Actinoalloteichus fjordicus: one gene and its partner. The main gene of each other region encodes a partner of the protein of the gene in region 2 in a complex. Links are inferred from orthologs where the notes say so. Each region holds a gene or a part of one and is shown on either strand. Other genes may lie near its edges.

What was found.
Region 1: the proteins of mfd (region 2) and uvrA are in contact, whole or in part, in a crystal structure (PDB 4DFC), measured with the Escherichia coli proteins. The link is inferred for Actinoalloteichus fjordicus from one-to-one orthologs.

The regions. Positions count from the first base shown.
Region 1 is NZ_CP016076.1:5,153,926-5,160,729, forward strand. Bases 784-4,182 are described here. They hold uvrA (excinuclease ABC subunit UvrA), read right to left. Parts: upstream 3,837-4,182; coding sequence 984-3,836; downstream 784-983. Other genes in these bases: UA74_RS21770 (hypothetical protein), read left to right, coding at 784-891. In the rest of the region: more of UA74_RS21770, read left to right, coding at 1-783; UA74_RS21780 (maleylpyruvate isomerase family mycothiol-dependent enzyme), read left to right, coding at 4,265-5,011; UA74_RS21785 (MBL fold metallo-hydrolase), read left to right, coding at 5,177-5,854; UA74_RS21790 (hypothetical protein), read right to left, coding at 5,969-6,691. UniProt on the Escherichia coli protein: The UvrABC repair system catalyzes the recognition and processing of DNA lesions. UvrA is an ATPase and a DNA-binding protein. A damage recognition complex composed of 2 UvrA and 2 UvrB subunits scans DNA for abnormalities.
Region 2 is NZ_CP016076.1:777,890-785,550, forward strand. The notes cover bases 1,609-5,864. They hold mfd (transcription-repair coupling factor), read left to right. Parts: upstream 1,609-1,977; coding sequence 1,978-5,664; downstream 5,665-5,864. Other genes in these bases: UA74_RS03680 (potassium channel family protein), read left to right, coding at 1,609-1,800; UA74_RS03690 (SurA N-terminal domain-containing protein), read left to right, coding at 5,677-5,864. Also shown: UA74_RS03675 (DUF4291 domain-containing protein), read right to left, coding at 1-397; more of UA74_RS03680, read left to right, coding at 850-1,608; more of UA74_RS03690, read left to right, coding at 5,865-6,624; UA74_RS03695 (MazG family protein), read left to right, coding at 6,650-7,661. UniProt on the Escherichia coli protein: Couples transcription and DNA repair by recognizing RNA polymerase (RNAP) stalled at DNA lesions. Mediates ATP-dependent release of RNAP and its truncated transcript from the DNA, and recruitment of nucleotide excision repair machinery to the damaged site.

The DNA of each region.
Region 1 (6,804 bases), 4.4 Mb from region 2 along the record:
ACGTCCTCGTGGGTCCCGGCCGAGACGCCCCTGGTCTCGCTCGGGGTGGCGGCATCCGCCCTCGGCTGCGCGGCGTGGGCCCGGCACTCGACGCGGCGCTCGGCGGCTGGGGCGACCACCGAGGCGCCTGCGGCTGTGTCGACCGGGGCGGAGACAAGCACCGACCAGGCGGCGTCGACCGGAATCGACGCACCGGACACGACGGCGACAGCCGACGCCGAGGCAGAACCTCGACCGGAGCGTCTCGGGCGCGCCGAGCCCGCCCGCTCCCCCAGGCCTGGCGCCCGGTTCGCGGTCTGGTCGCCGCTGCTGGCCCTCGTGTCGATCGGGACGCTGACGGCACCGCCGAGCCCGCCCGCCTGGGGGTACCTCCTGGTGGCGGCGGGCGCGGCGACGGCGGCCGCCGTCTGGCGGCCCGGCTCCGGGCTTCGCACCGGATTCCTCGCGGCGGCGCTCCTGATGATGATCGGTTCGGCCGGGCTGCTGCACGCAGGCCGGGCTTCGGCCGAGACGGGCTGGGCGCTGCCCGACGACTGGCCGTTGGTCCTGGCGGGCATGACGCTGCTCGCGCTCGCTGCGCCGGTGGTCGCGCGCGCCGAGGCTCGGCGCCGGGTGCGTCCCGTCGACGGGACGCCGGTGGTCTTCTGCCTCGGCGTCGCCGCCGCTGCGATCGTCGCCGCGATCTCGGCGGCCGCGCAGGCGCAGAACGTGGAGGCGATGCCGGGAGTCGAGCTGAGCCGCGCCTACGCCACGCCGCTGGACACGGTGTTCCCCGGTGACCACGAGCTCGTGGCGACGATCTCGGGGCCTCCGCCCACCGTGTCGATCGGGCTGCTCCTGCTCGGCGGTGCGGCGGTGATCGCGCTGTCGTGGCCGCGACGCCGAGCATGAGTCGGGCTCGCGTGCTGCCGCCCGCGGGCAGTCACAGCCGACGGTGCGATCTCACCGGGCCGAGTCGGGAACCCGACCCGGTGAGACGCCGATCAGAGCACCTGGGCCAGGAAGCGGCCGGTGTGGCTGGCCTCGTCGGCCCGCACCTGTTCCGGCGTTCCCTCGGCGACCACGGTGCCGCCGCCGGAGCCGCCCTCCGGCCCCATGTCGACCACCCAGTCCGACGTCTTGATGACGTCGAGGTTGTGCTCGATCACGATCACCGTGTTGCCCTTGGCGACCAGTCCGTTGATCACGCCGAGCAGCTTGCGGATGTCCTCGAAGTGCAGGCCGGTGGTCGGCTCGTCGAGCACGTAGACGGTGCGTCCGGTCGACCGCTTCTGGAGTTCGGTGGCCAGCTTGACCCGCTGTGCCTCGCCGCCGGAGAGCGTCGGGGCAGGCTGGCCGAGCCGCACGTAGCCGAGGCCGACGTCCACCAGCGTCTTGAGATGCCGGTGGATCGCGGTGATCGGCTCGAAGAACGTCGCCGCCTCCTCGATCGGCATGTCCAGCACGTCGGCGATCGTCTTGCCCTTGTAGTGGACCTCCAGCGTCTCCCGGTTGTACCGGGCGCCTCGGCAGACCTCGCAGGGCACGTAGACGTCGGGCAGGAAGTTCATCTCGATCTTGATCGTGCCGTCGCCCGCACACGCCTCGCAGCGGCCGCCCTTGATGTTGAACGAGAACCGGCCCGGCTGGTAGCCGCGCACCTTCGCCTCGGTCGTCGCGGCGAACAGCTTCCTGACGTGATCGAAGACCCCGGTGTAGGTCGCGGCGTTCGAGCGCGGCGTGCGTCCGATGGGCGACTGGTCGACCTGCACCAGCTTGTCGACGTTGTCGAGTCCGGTCACCCGCGTGTGCCTGCCCGGCACCTGGCGCGCCCCGTTGAGCTTGTTGGCCAGCACCCGCGCCAGGATGTCGTTGACCAGCGTCGACTTGCCCGAGCCCGACACGCCCGTGACGGAGACCAGACACCCGAGCGGGAAGGACACGTCGATGCCGCGCAGGTTGTGCTCGCGCGCGCCGACGACGGTGAGCCGTCGCCTGCGATCGATCGCCCGCCGCTTGTCCGGCACCGGGATGGCCCGACGACCGGCCAGGTACGCGCCAGTCAGTGACTCCTCGTTGGCCAGCAGCTCCTGGTAAGAGCCGCTGTGCACGACCTTCCCGCCGTGCTCCCCCGCGCCGGGGCCGATGTCGACCACCCAGTCCGCGGCGCGAATGGTGTCCTCGTCGTGCTCCACGACGATCAGCGTGTTGCCCAGGTCGCGAAGCCTGCTCAGCGTCTCGATCAACCGGTGGTTGTCCCGCTGATGCAGGCCGATGGACGGTTCGTCCAGCACGTACAGCACGCCGACCAGCCCGGAGCCGATCTGGGTGGCCAGCCTGATCCGCTGGGCCTCGCCGCCGGAGAGCGTGCCCGCCGCCCGGTCCAGGGACAGGTAGTCCAGGCCCACGTCGAGCAGGAAGCCCAGTCGGGCGGCGACCTCCTTGAGAACGCGGCCCGCGATCATCTCCTCGCGTTCGCCCAGGGCGAGTCCTTCGAGGAAGCGGGCGCACTCCACGACGCTCATCGCGCAGACCTCGGCGATCGACTTGTCGCCCTGGTCACGGTGCGCCAGCGTCACGGCCAGGATCTCCGGCTTGAGCCGCGTGCCCCGGCAGGCCGGGCAGGGCACCTCCCGCATGTAGCCCTCGTACTTGTCCCGCATGAACTCGGACTCGGTCTGCTCCTGCCTGCGCTCCAGGAAGGGGATGACGCCCTCGAACGCGGCGTAGTACGACCGCTCCCGTCCGTAGCGGTTGCTGTAGCGGACGTGTACCTGCTCGTCGATGCCGTGCAGCACGGCCTTCTGCACGCGGGCGGGCAGGCCGCGCCACGGCAGGTCCATGCGGAAGCCGACCTTCTCCGACAGCGACTCCAGCAGCCGGGTGAAGTAGTCCGCGGTCTGGCCGGAGGCCCATGGCGCGATGGCGCCCTCGGCGAGCGACAGCTCGTCGTCCGGCACCACCAGCTCGGGGTCGACCTCCTTGCGCACCCCGAGTCCGGTGCACTCGGGGCAGGCGCCGTAGGGCGAGTTGAACGAGAAGGAACGGGGTTCGAGATCGTCCACGGCCAGCGAGTGGCCGTTGGGGCAGGCCATCCGTTCGGAGAACCGGCGCTCCCGACCGGCGTCGTGCTCGGGGAGGTCGACGAAGTCGAGCACGACGAGCCCGTCGGCCAGCCGCAGTGCCGTCTCGACCGAGTCCGTCAGCCGCTGCTTCGCCGAGGCCTTCACGGCGAGCCGGTCGATCACGACCTCGATGTCGTGCTTCTCCTGCTTCTTCAGCTTGGGCGGGTCGGTGAGCGGGTGCACCGCGCCGTCGACCCGCACTCGCGAGTAGCCCTGGGTGGGCAGCTCGGCGAAGAGGTCGACGTACTCACCCTTGCGCCCACGCACGACGGGGGCGAGCACCTGGAACCGGGTGCCCTCCGGCAGGTCGAGGACCTGGTCGACGATCTGCTGCGGGGTCTGCCTGCTGATCGCGTGGCCGCACGTCGGGCAGTGCGGCTTGCCTGCACGTGCGTAGAGCAGCCGGAGATAGTCGTAGACCTCGGTGATGGTGCCGACCGTGGAACGGGGGTTGCGGTTGGTCGACTTCTGGTCGATCGACACCGCGGGCGAGAGGCCCTCGATGAAGTCGACGTCGGGCTTGTCCATCTGCCCGAGGAACTGCCGCGCGTAGGCGGACAGCGACTCCACGTAACGACGCTGACCCTCCGCGAAGATGGTGTCGAAGGCGAGACTCGACTTCCCGGAGCCGGACAGTCCGGTGAACACGACGAGGCTGTCCCTGGGCAGGTCCAGGTCGACACCGCGGAGGTTGTGTTCGCGAGCGCCGCGAACGACGAGGCGGTCTGACACTGTGGTCCCTTCAACTGATCACGTGCCCGAGCGAGATGTCACCGGCCCGAGTCGGTCGAGATTTTCTGTGCGACAGGGTTGCGCACCCGCCGCAGACCTGGGGCATCGCGCTCGGCGAGTCGTACACCCGAGCGGGCGCAGGTCAGCCTCCATGCTAGGTCTGAGCACTGACAGGAACCGGTCTTCGTGACTGCGCGCAGAGGGGCAACCCGCCGTTGGAGTGCCTAGCCTCACATCAGCGACATAGATTGCGACCCTCTGTAATTGAGACGACTCGAAGTAGTGGGCAAGTCCCCGATCGGGTGCTTCCTACGTCAGTCGAATCAGGCATACGCTGGAGGTGCAAGGCACGTCCCCTGAAGTCGGGGAGAGAAGCAGTCATGGCAGAGATCCACCTTTCACATCCACAGCCTCTCGAGGAGAGCCTCGTGGCACCCAGGACGAGCGTCGGCGGCGCGGCAGCAAGCGCCGCGCAAGGCCTGCGCGCCCTGGAGGTCGCCAACCGGGCGTTGTTGGAGGTGGTGGAGAGACTGGATGACACGGTGGTGTCCGGGCCCAGTCTGTTGCCGAACTGGTCCAGGGCACACGTGCTCACCCATCTGGCACGGAACGCAGACGGCCTGGTCAACCTGCTCACCTGGGCTCGCACCGACGTCGAGCATCCGATGTATCAGAGCGCGGCCGATCGCAACGCCGACATCGAGGAGGGCGTCGACCGACCCGCGCGGCTCCTCGTCGAGGACGTCCGCGCGGCGACGGAACGCTTCGACGCGGCGGCGGCGGGCCTGGACGACAGTGCCTGGGCCGCCCAGGTCGTCGGACGCGGCAGGACGTTCCAGGCCGACGAGATCCCCTGGATTCGGCAGCGCGAGGTCTGGATCCACCTGGTCGACCTCGACGTGGGCCCGAGCATCGAGGACATTCCCGACGACCAGATCGAGCTGATGCTCGTCGACGTCATCACCCGGTATCGGGCCAGGGACGACGCGCCCCGCTTCGGCCTGCTGGTCGAGTTGTCGGACGGCACCGAGCGCACCTTCTTCATCGGCTCGGCCACCGACGACGGCCCGCCCGCCGTGCGTGGGAAGGCGAAGGCCGTGCTCGGGTGGCTCATCGGCCGCCAGGACGGCGCCGACCTGCTCGGCACGCTGCCGGTACTGCCGGAATGGGACTGACCAGGCAGGACCCGTGAACCGGCGCGGCCAGGCCCACCCCCCCGTCGAGCCGGTGTCACGCGAGGGTCTGCGGTGAGTCGGTCCTCGTCGGCCGGTGACACGTTCGGCCAGCTGCCTCAGGCAGCCCGTTCCGTCCGGCGAACACCGTGGTTCTAGGCTCGTGGGGTGGACGTGTCGCAGCAGTACACCGGTCATGTCGAGCCCGGCGGCCCGGCCGCGCGCCGTGAGCTGGCAGAACTGAGCATCACGAAGGTGTCGGTCGGTCCGATGGACAACAACGCCTATGTCCTGCACTGTCCGCGCAGCGGCGACGCCGTGCTGATCGACGCGGCTGCGGACCCGGAGCGGTTGTCGGACCTCCTCGGCCACGATGACAGCAGGCCTCGCCTGCGCACCATCGTCACGACGCACAGCCATCCCGACCACTGGCAGGCCCTCGGAGCGGTGGCCGGGGCCTACGGGACGAACCTCGCGGCGCACCCGGCCGACGCCGAGGCGCTGCCGGTGCCCCTGGACTTCCTGCTGGAACACGGTCACACGCTGGAGGTCGGGCAGTCCGAACTCGAGGTGATCCATCTGCGCGGCCACACCCCCGGCTCGATCGCCCTGCTGTACCGGGACCCGCAGGGCTCGCCGCACCTGTTCACCGGCGACTCGCTGTTTCCGGGCGGGCCGGGGAAGACGGGCTCGCCTGCGGACTTCGCCTCGTTGATGGACGACTTGGAGCAGCGGGTCTTCGCCGTTCTGCCGGACGACACCCGGGTGTACCCCGGCCACGGCGACGACACCACGTTGGGCGCGGAGCGTCCGCACCTGGCCGAGTGGCGGGCGCGGGGCTGGTAAACCGCAGGCGGCCTGCTGCGCAGAAGTCGCGAGCCTGCCCGGCGCAGGCTGTTTCGACGACGTGCCCGCCCGACGAACGCGCCGTCGGACGGGCCGGAACGTGTTTCTCGCCGATCAGCCGTCCAGCGGGTTCGCCAGGGCTGCGGCCTCCTCGGGGCCGTACTGCTGCACGAGCATGTCCTCGACGAACTGTTCGACGGGGATGTCCTGCTGCTCGGCCATCATGGTGAAGGTCTCATCGGCGATCTCGACGATCGGTCCGATGTCGACCTTCCACACCTCGTCCTCACGCAGGAACTGGAAGCGATAGGGGATCTCCTCCCCGTCGCTGAACACCTCGGCCGAGGCCGTGTCGCCGTCGACCTCGATGGAGCCCAGCTCGGCACTGTCGATCGCCTGTTCACCGATGAGCCCTCGCACGAAGGCCTCCGTCAGGAGTTCGGTCACCGATCCGCTCCGCAGCAGCTCCGGGTCGACCTCCGCGCGGAACACGTAGACCGTGATCTGCGTCGTCGGGCTCAGGCCGTGAAGCTCGTCGGCGGTCGCGCTCAGGGCGAGATGACGCGCCTCGTCATAGAACCTGTGCACCGGACTGGCCAGGACGGCTGTCGCCCGCTCGCCGTCTCGGGCGAGGGCCGCCTCGGTGTAGATGTCGAACGCCTCCTGAACGTCCGCCGTCGCACCGTCTCGGACCTGTACGGCAGTCGGAGCCGACGGGGCGGTCGAGGCGGGGCCCGCGGCGACGTCGCCGGACGACACGCCCCCGCCACATCCACTGAGCGTGAGAAGAAACAGGGGGACACAGAGGCCGAGCAGGCCACGACTGGACTTGGTCACCAACGAAGAGTAGCCATCCGCCTGCTCCGCGTGACGATGTGTCGGTCCTTGTGCCACGCCGGGCCGGTCTGCGACCCGCCGCAGACCGGACGGGAGCACGGCGGGCGGACGCG
Region 2 (7,661 bases):
CGATCTGCACGGCTCGCCGATCCAGTCGCGCCAGGTGGAGATCGCGATCGGAGTCCCACTGGACTCGCACCGGACTCGCCGCGAGCCTGGCCCGCCAGGCCGCGCGATCGGCGTCGACGCCCGCGCGAAACGAACTCGGGCAGGAGTTGCGCAGTGCCCACTCGAAGCCGGACCGCCGCAGAGTGATCGCGAGGACGACCTCCTGGTCGGGCTTCGTCGCCCAGCCGCTCCGGTACATCATCCACAGGAACGACGGCTTGATCCAGGTCATCCGGCTCCGAGAGAACGGAGCGACGAAGGTGCCCGCCGCCAGCGCGGGCCGGGCGACTCGGGGCGAATACGCCTGGTAGACGACGATGGTCTCGTCGTCGTAGGCGGCGCGAATCCGGTGTTCCACGGGTCTGATGATCTATCGTCGCGCGGCGTCGGTCAGCTGATTTTCTTCCGGCCTCGCCCCGAGGCACGCCTGGTCGGTACGGGCCCGGGCGAGCGGGCGAGGGCGGTCCGTGAGAACGGACGGATACCGGGGCGGGGGAGAGGGCCCGGCCGATCCCGCCTGCCGATGTGCCGACCTTCGGATCTGAGACCCCGGCTTTGATCCCCGCTGTCCTGTTGAGCGGGGGATCATCTGCGGGCGTCGTCGTCGATCACCATGACTCCGTTCCTGACTCCCTCCGGTCGCCGTGCAGCTCATCCACGCTGCTCCGCGCTCACGACGGAGCCGCGCTCGCGACGAAGCGGGACCGAGGACAGACTCCGCACAGCGGCCGCAGCGCCGTCGCCACCCGGCAGCGCCGGACTGATCCGGTCGTGTTGCCGGGCAGCTGACGGGCCGGATACTCGGCCGGTATGAGCAGGTTGCAGCGGTATGAGCGGGTCTCCGCGCCGGTGCTGACCGTGCTGGCCCTGCTGTTCCTCGCCGTCTTCGCCGTCCAGGTCGTGTGGCTGGGCGCGCCTCGGTGGTCGCAGGTCGCCCTCGGCGTCGCGAACCTGCTGATCTGGCTGGTGTTCCTCGCCGACCTGATCGTGCGCTGCACCCTGTCCGAGCATCCCCTCCGCTTCCTGCTCACCCATCCGGTTGATGTTCTGGTCGTCGTGCTGCCGGTGCTCCGCCCGCTTCGGGTCCTGCGGGTGTTCGCGGCGGGCCAGCTGCTGCTGAGCCGTAAGGCCGGGGTGCTGCGAGCCGGTCAGGCCGTGGTCTTCGCGGTGGTCGTGCTCGTGGTCGTCGGCTCCCTGGCCGTCCTCGAGGCCGAGCGCTTCGTGCCCGGCTCGAACATCCACACCGTCGCCGACGCGCTGTGGTGGGCGATCACCACGGTCACCACCGTGGGCTACGGCGACGTCTACCCGGTGTCCGACGTCGGTCAGCTCGTCGCCGCGGCGCTCATGCTGGTGGGCATCTCCCTGCTCGGCGTGGTCACGGCGGGCATGTCCTCCTGGTTCATCTCCTCCTCCCGCGAAGGGGCACAGCGGTCGAGCGACGTCGTCATCGCGGCTCGGCTGTCCGGGCTGGAGAACGACCTCGGCAGACTGCTCGCCGCACAGGGCCTCGACCCGGCTCCTCGGCGGGGTGACGGCACGGCGCAGGCGGCTTCGTCGTCGACCGCTTCGGCCGCCGCCGCGCCGGAACCGACCCGCCGGGCAGACCTCACACAGGCGACGGACCGCTCCGCGCCGACCGCAGGCGCCGCTGCCGACTCCGCACCCGCTTCCTCGGCGGGGCCCGGCGACTCCCGGCCCGCCGACGCGCCGCCCCCGGACCCGCCCGCCGACTCCCCGCCCGCCGCCGGGCCGGTGTGACCTCGCACTCTCCGCTCGATGGGCCGCCCACACGGCGGCGCGGACACGGCAGGCGCAGGCGGTAATCCGCTGCCCCGTGCGGCCCGCCACCCGTACCCTGGACGGCGAGACCCCTCCCCGGCCTTGTCCAGGGCAGGGGTGTGTCGTGTTTGTCATCGCCTGAGGAGATCTCCCGTCGTGTCCGCTCCGCTCGCCGGGCTGCTCACCGCCCTCCTGGGCAGCAAGCCCTTCCAGAACCTCGTCGACGCGGCGGGCTCGGCCACCGTCGAACTCGGCGGTCCGCCCGCCCTGCGCACCCTGGTCGCCTCGGCGCTGGCCGCGGAGCAGGGCGCCGATCGCCCGGTGCTGCTGGTCACCGCGACCGGCCGCGAGGCCGAGGAGAGCGCCGCCGTGCTCGGCGACCTGATCGGACGCGACGTGGTCGCGGAGCTGCCCTCCTGGGAGACGCTGCCGCACGAACGCCTCTCGCCCCGCGCCGACACGGTGGGCCGCCGACTCGCGGTGCTGCGCAGACTGGCCCACCCGGAGCAGGACTCGCCGGACACCGGCCCGCTGCGGGTCGTCGTCACGACCGTCCGGAGCCTGATCCAGCCGCTGGCCCCCGGCCTCGGCGAGGTCGCGCCGGTTCATCTGCGCGTCGGTGAGGAACACGACTTCGCGAGCCAGGTCGAACGACTCGCGAACCTGGCCTACAGCCGGGTCGACATGGTGGAGAAGCGCGGCGAGTTCGCCGTGCGCGGCGGCATCCTGGACGTCTTCCCGCCCACCTGCGAGCACCCGCTGCGGGTGGAGTTCTGGGGCGACGAGGTCTCCGAGATCCGCGCCTTCGCGGTCGCCGACCAGCGCTCGCTGCCCGAACCGGTCGCGGAGCTGCTCGCCCCGCCCTGCCGAGAGCTGTTGATGACCGCTTCGGTTCGGGCCCGTGCCGAAGCTCTCGCGGCGGACCACCGGTCCGACGCCCAGCTCTCCGAGATGCTGGACAAGATCGCGGCGGGCATTCCCGTCGAGGGCATGGAGGCCCTGATCCCGGCGCTCTGCGAGGGCGAACTCGCGTTGCTGCCCGACCTGCTGCCTCGCTCGGCCCACGTCCTGCTGGCCGATCCCGAGAAGATCCGAGGCCGGGCCGCCGACCTGGTCCGCACCGGTCAGGAGTTCCTGGAGGCCTCTTGGATGGCGGCGGCGGGCGGCGGCGGTGCCCCCATCGACCTGGGCGCCTCCGCCTATCGGGACCTCGACGAGATCGAGCAGCACACCACCGCCTCCGGCCGCCCCTGGTGGACGCTGAGCCAGCTTCACCTCGACGCCGAGGACGGCGACGCGGGCGCCGAGATCGACCTGGTCGGCGGCGTGCGCGCCCTCCAGCTCGACATCCGCCCCGTCGAGGCCTATCGCGGCGAGGTCGAGCGCGCGTTCGCCGATCTGCGTGCCCACACGGCGGCGGGCGGGGCGGCCGTGCTGGTCTTTCCCGGCGCGGGAACGGCCTCGCGCGCCGCCGAGCAGCTCCGGGACGCTGACATCCCCGTCCGGCTGATCACCGACGGACTGCCCGAGGCGCCCGCGACCGGGCTCGTCACCATCGTGCGCGGCACCATGGAGGACGGGTTCATCGCGGCGGACCCGCTGCTGGTGGTGCTTACCGAGGCCGACCTGACCGGCGGGCGGGGCGGCACCTCCACCCGCGACATGCGGCGGATGCCGTCTCGGCGGCGCAACGCCGTCGACCCGCTGGGCCTCAGCGCTGGCGACTACGTCGTCCACGACAAGCACGGCATCGGCCGCTACGTGGAGATGTCGCAGCGCACCGTGGCGGGCGCGACCCGCGAGTACCTGGTTCTGGAATACGCCTCCAGCAAGCGGGGCCAGCCCGGCGACCGGCTGTTCGTGCCGACGGACCAGCTCGACGAGGTCTCCCGCTACGTGGGCGGGGAGCTGCCGACGCTGAACCGGCTCGGCGGCTCCGACTGGGCCAAGACCAAGACGCGGGCGCGTAAGGCCGTCAAGGAGATCGCCGCCGAGCTGGTCCAGCTCTACGCCGCCCGACAGTCCGCCCCCGGCCACGCCTTCGGGCCCGACACGCCCTGGCAGCGCGAGCTGGAGGACGCGTTCCCCTACACGGAGACCATCGATCAGCTCGCCGCGATCGACGAGGTCAAGGGGGACATGCGTCGGCCGGTGCCGATGGACCGGGTCATCTGCGGCGACGTTGGCTACGGCAAGACCGAGATCGCGGTGCGGGCCGCGTTCAAGGCGGTGCAGGACGGCAAGCAGGTCGTCGTCCTGGTACCTACGACGCTGCTCGCCCAGCAGCACCTCAACACCTTCAGCGAGCGGATGCGCTCGTTCCCCGTGGTGGTGAAGGGGATGTCGCGGTTCACCGACAAGATGGAATCCGACGAGGTGATCAACGGCCTCGCGGCGGGCGACGTGGACGTGGTGATCGGTACGCATCGGCTGTTGCAGACCGGCATCCGCTACAAGGACCTCGGCCTGGTGATCGTCGACGAGGAGCAGCGGTTCGGGGTCGAGCACAAGGAGCACATCAAGGCCCTGCGGACGCACGTCGACGTGCTGACCATGTCGGCGACGCCGATCCCCCGCACGCTCGAGATGAGCCTCGCGGGCATCCGGGAGATGTCGACCATCCTCACGCCGCCGGAGGAACGGCATCCGGTGTTGACCTATGTCGGCCAGTACGACGAGAAGCAGACGGGCGCGGCGATCCGCCGGGAGCTGCTGCGCGACGGCCAGGTGTTCTACGTGCACAACCGGGTCTCCTCGATCGAGAAGGCCGCGAAGCGGCTTCGGGAGCTGGTACCGGAAGCGAAGATCGTCATCGCCCACGGCCAGATGAACGAGGACCGGCTGGAGAAGGTCATCCAGGGTTTCTGGGAGCGGGAGTTCGACGTGCTGGTGTGCACGACGATCGTCGAGACCGGCCTGGACATCTCGAATGCCAACACGTTGATCGTCGAGCGCGGCGACATGCTCGGCCTGGCGCAGCTGCACCAGCTCCGGGGCCGGGTCGGCCGGGCACGGGAACGCGGATACGCCTACTTCCTGTACCCGCCGGAGAAGCCGCTGACCGAGACCGCGCACGATCGGCTGGCGACCATCGCACAGAACTCGGAGCTGGGCTCCGGCATGGCGGTGGCGATGAAGGACCTGGAGATCCGGGGCGCGGGCAACATCCTCGGCGCCGAACAGTCCGGGCACATCGCAGGCGTCGGCTTCGACCTCTATGTCCGGCTCGTCGGCGAGGCCGTCGCGGCGTTCCGCAAGCAGGCCGGGTCCGACGCGGGCGGCGACGCGGTGGAGGAGCCCGCCGAGGTGCGCATCGACCTGCCGGTCACGGCGCACATTCCGCACGACTACGTGGCGGGGGAGCGGCTGCGGCTGGAGGCGTATCGCAAGATCGCCTCGGCGGCGGGCGACTCGCCGCTGGACTCCCGCGAGCGGGTCTCCGCCGACGCCGAGGCGTTGACGGCGGTGCGGGCCGAACTGGTCGACCGCTACGGGCCGCCGCCGGTGGAGGTCGATCGACTGCTCGCGGTCTCGGCGTTCCGGCAGCTCTGCCGCCGGTACGGCGTCACCGAGGTGACCTTGCAGGGCAACGCGCTCCGCTTCGCCCCGATGGAGTTGCGGGACTCGCAGATCGTGCGGCTGGAGCGGCTGTACCCGAAGGCGACCTACAAGCCTGCGCTGCGGCTGGTCTCGCTGCCGCGCCCCACCGAGGGCGGTGCGGGCGGTCGGATCGGGGCGCCGCCGCTGCGTGACGAGGCGCTGCTGTCCTGGGCGGAGGGTTTCCTCTCGGCGATGGCCGGGGTTCCGGCGCCGGCTGCCGCATCTGCGGGCAACCGTTCGTGAGAGGGTGTTCTCGTGAGGACTCTTCCGGGACGCCCCGTTCGGTTGATCGTTGCGCTCTCCGCAGTGACGGGCCTGCTGCTGACGGGTTGTTCGACCCAGCCGAGCAGGACCGGTGCGGCAGCGATCGTCGGTGATCACGCGGTGATCTCGCTGGACGACGTGCAGACCCGGCTCGACGCGATCTACGAGCGCGAGCCGGACCTGCGCTCGCAGCTGATCGAGCAGGGCCAGATCGACGACGTGTCGCGCAGCATCGTCACCCTCTCGGTGCGGCATCGCCTGATCAGCGAGTTCGCCGAGCAGGAGGGCATCTCGGTCGACGAGCGCGAGGTCGACGCGATGATCGAGCAGAGCGGCGGTGCGCAGGCTGCGGTGATGGGCACGCCCTTCACCGAGGAGAGTCTTCGTTCCGACGTCACCGATCAGCTGTTGCTGAGCCAGGTGGGCGACGAGTACCTGGGACGGGTGCGGGTCGTCTTCGACTTCGTGCAGGCCACCAGCCGCGAGCAGGCGGTCGAGCTCGCCGAGCAGCTCGCGGCCGAGCCCGACCGGGTCGCCGAGATCATCGAGGAGAGCAGCGCGGCCGGGCTGCCCGGCGGCATGCAGCAGCCGCTCACGCCCGCCGAGAGCCCGGCGCTGGCCGCGACGGCCCTGTTCGGCACCGCCGAGGGCAATGTGGTCGCCTTCGAGACCCAGCCGCAGAGCGGTCAGTGGATGGTCGCGGTCATCCACGAGCGCGAGATCCTGGAGAACGCCGACCCGGCGGCAGCAGGCCAGGTCGACCCCTCGATGAGTGCGCAGTTCGGTCTCCGGATGCTGGGTGCGGCCTCGCAGGACGCGCAGATCGAGGTCAACCCCCGTTACGGCGTGTGGGACCCGACGACGGTGCAGGTGGCGCCGTCCGAGGGCGAGGCAGGCGGACTGATCTTCCCGGTGGCCGGGTCCGCCCCGCGCGACTGACCGGCAGGCTCTCGGCGACGACCGCATGACGACGACCTCGACGAACCCGCCGCCCGGGTCACCGTCCCTCGCGCCCGGCACCGCCGTGGTGGTCCGCACGCCACGGCTCGGCGCCGTGCTGCCCGCCGCCGCCCTGACGCTGCTCCGGGGTGCCGCCGAGGTGTACGCCGATCCCGGCCTGCCGTCGGAGGTCCGGCGGCAGCTGGACGCCGCGGTGCCGCCTCCCGTCGCCGAGCTGGTGGAGCGGGCGCGGCGGGCGGCGATCGTGCTGATCACCGACGTCGTCGAGTCCGAGCACGCCGAGGCGCTGTCCGAGGCGGGTGCCCCGGTCGTCGTCGGCGTCGAGCCGTCCGGCGCTCGACTCCTGGACGCGGTCGAGGTGATGGACCGGCTCCGGTCGCCCGGCGGCTGTCCGTGGGACGCCGAGCAGACGCACCTGTCGCTGCGCCAATACCTGGTCGAAGAGGCCTATGAGCTGCTGGAGGCTCTGGAGGACGAGGACCGGCCTGCCCTGCGGGAAGAACTCGGCGACGTCCTGCTCCAAGTGTTGTTCCACGCGCGGATCGCCGCCGAGGACACCCACGAGCCCTTCGACGTGGACGCGGTGGCGGCGGAGCTGGTCACCAAGCTCGTCGGCAGGCATCCCCACGTCTTCGCCGAGTCCGATGACGAGGTGGTCGACGCGGCGAGCCAGCAGGGCCGCTGGGAGGAGCTGAAGCAGGTCGAGAAGCAGCGCACGTCCAGCATCGACGGCGTCGCGCTCGGCCAGCCCGCCGTCGCCCTGGCGGCGAAGCTCGCCCAGCGCACCGGGCGGGCGAGACTGCCCGCCGATCTGCTGCCTGCCGGTGACGCCGTCGGCGAGCGACTGTTCCGCGCCGCCGCTCTCGCCCGGCGCGAGGGCGGCGATCCCGAGGATGCGCTGCGGGCCGCCGCCCGCGCATTCGCCGGGCGCGTGCGTGCGGCGGAGGACGCGGCCAGGGCAGCCGGACTGGACCCGGCCGCGCTGAGCGAGGCGGACTGGCGAGAACACTGGCCGG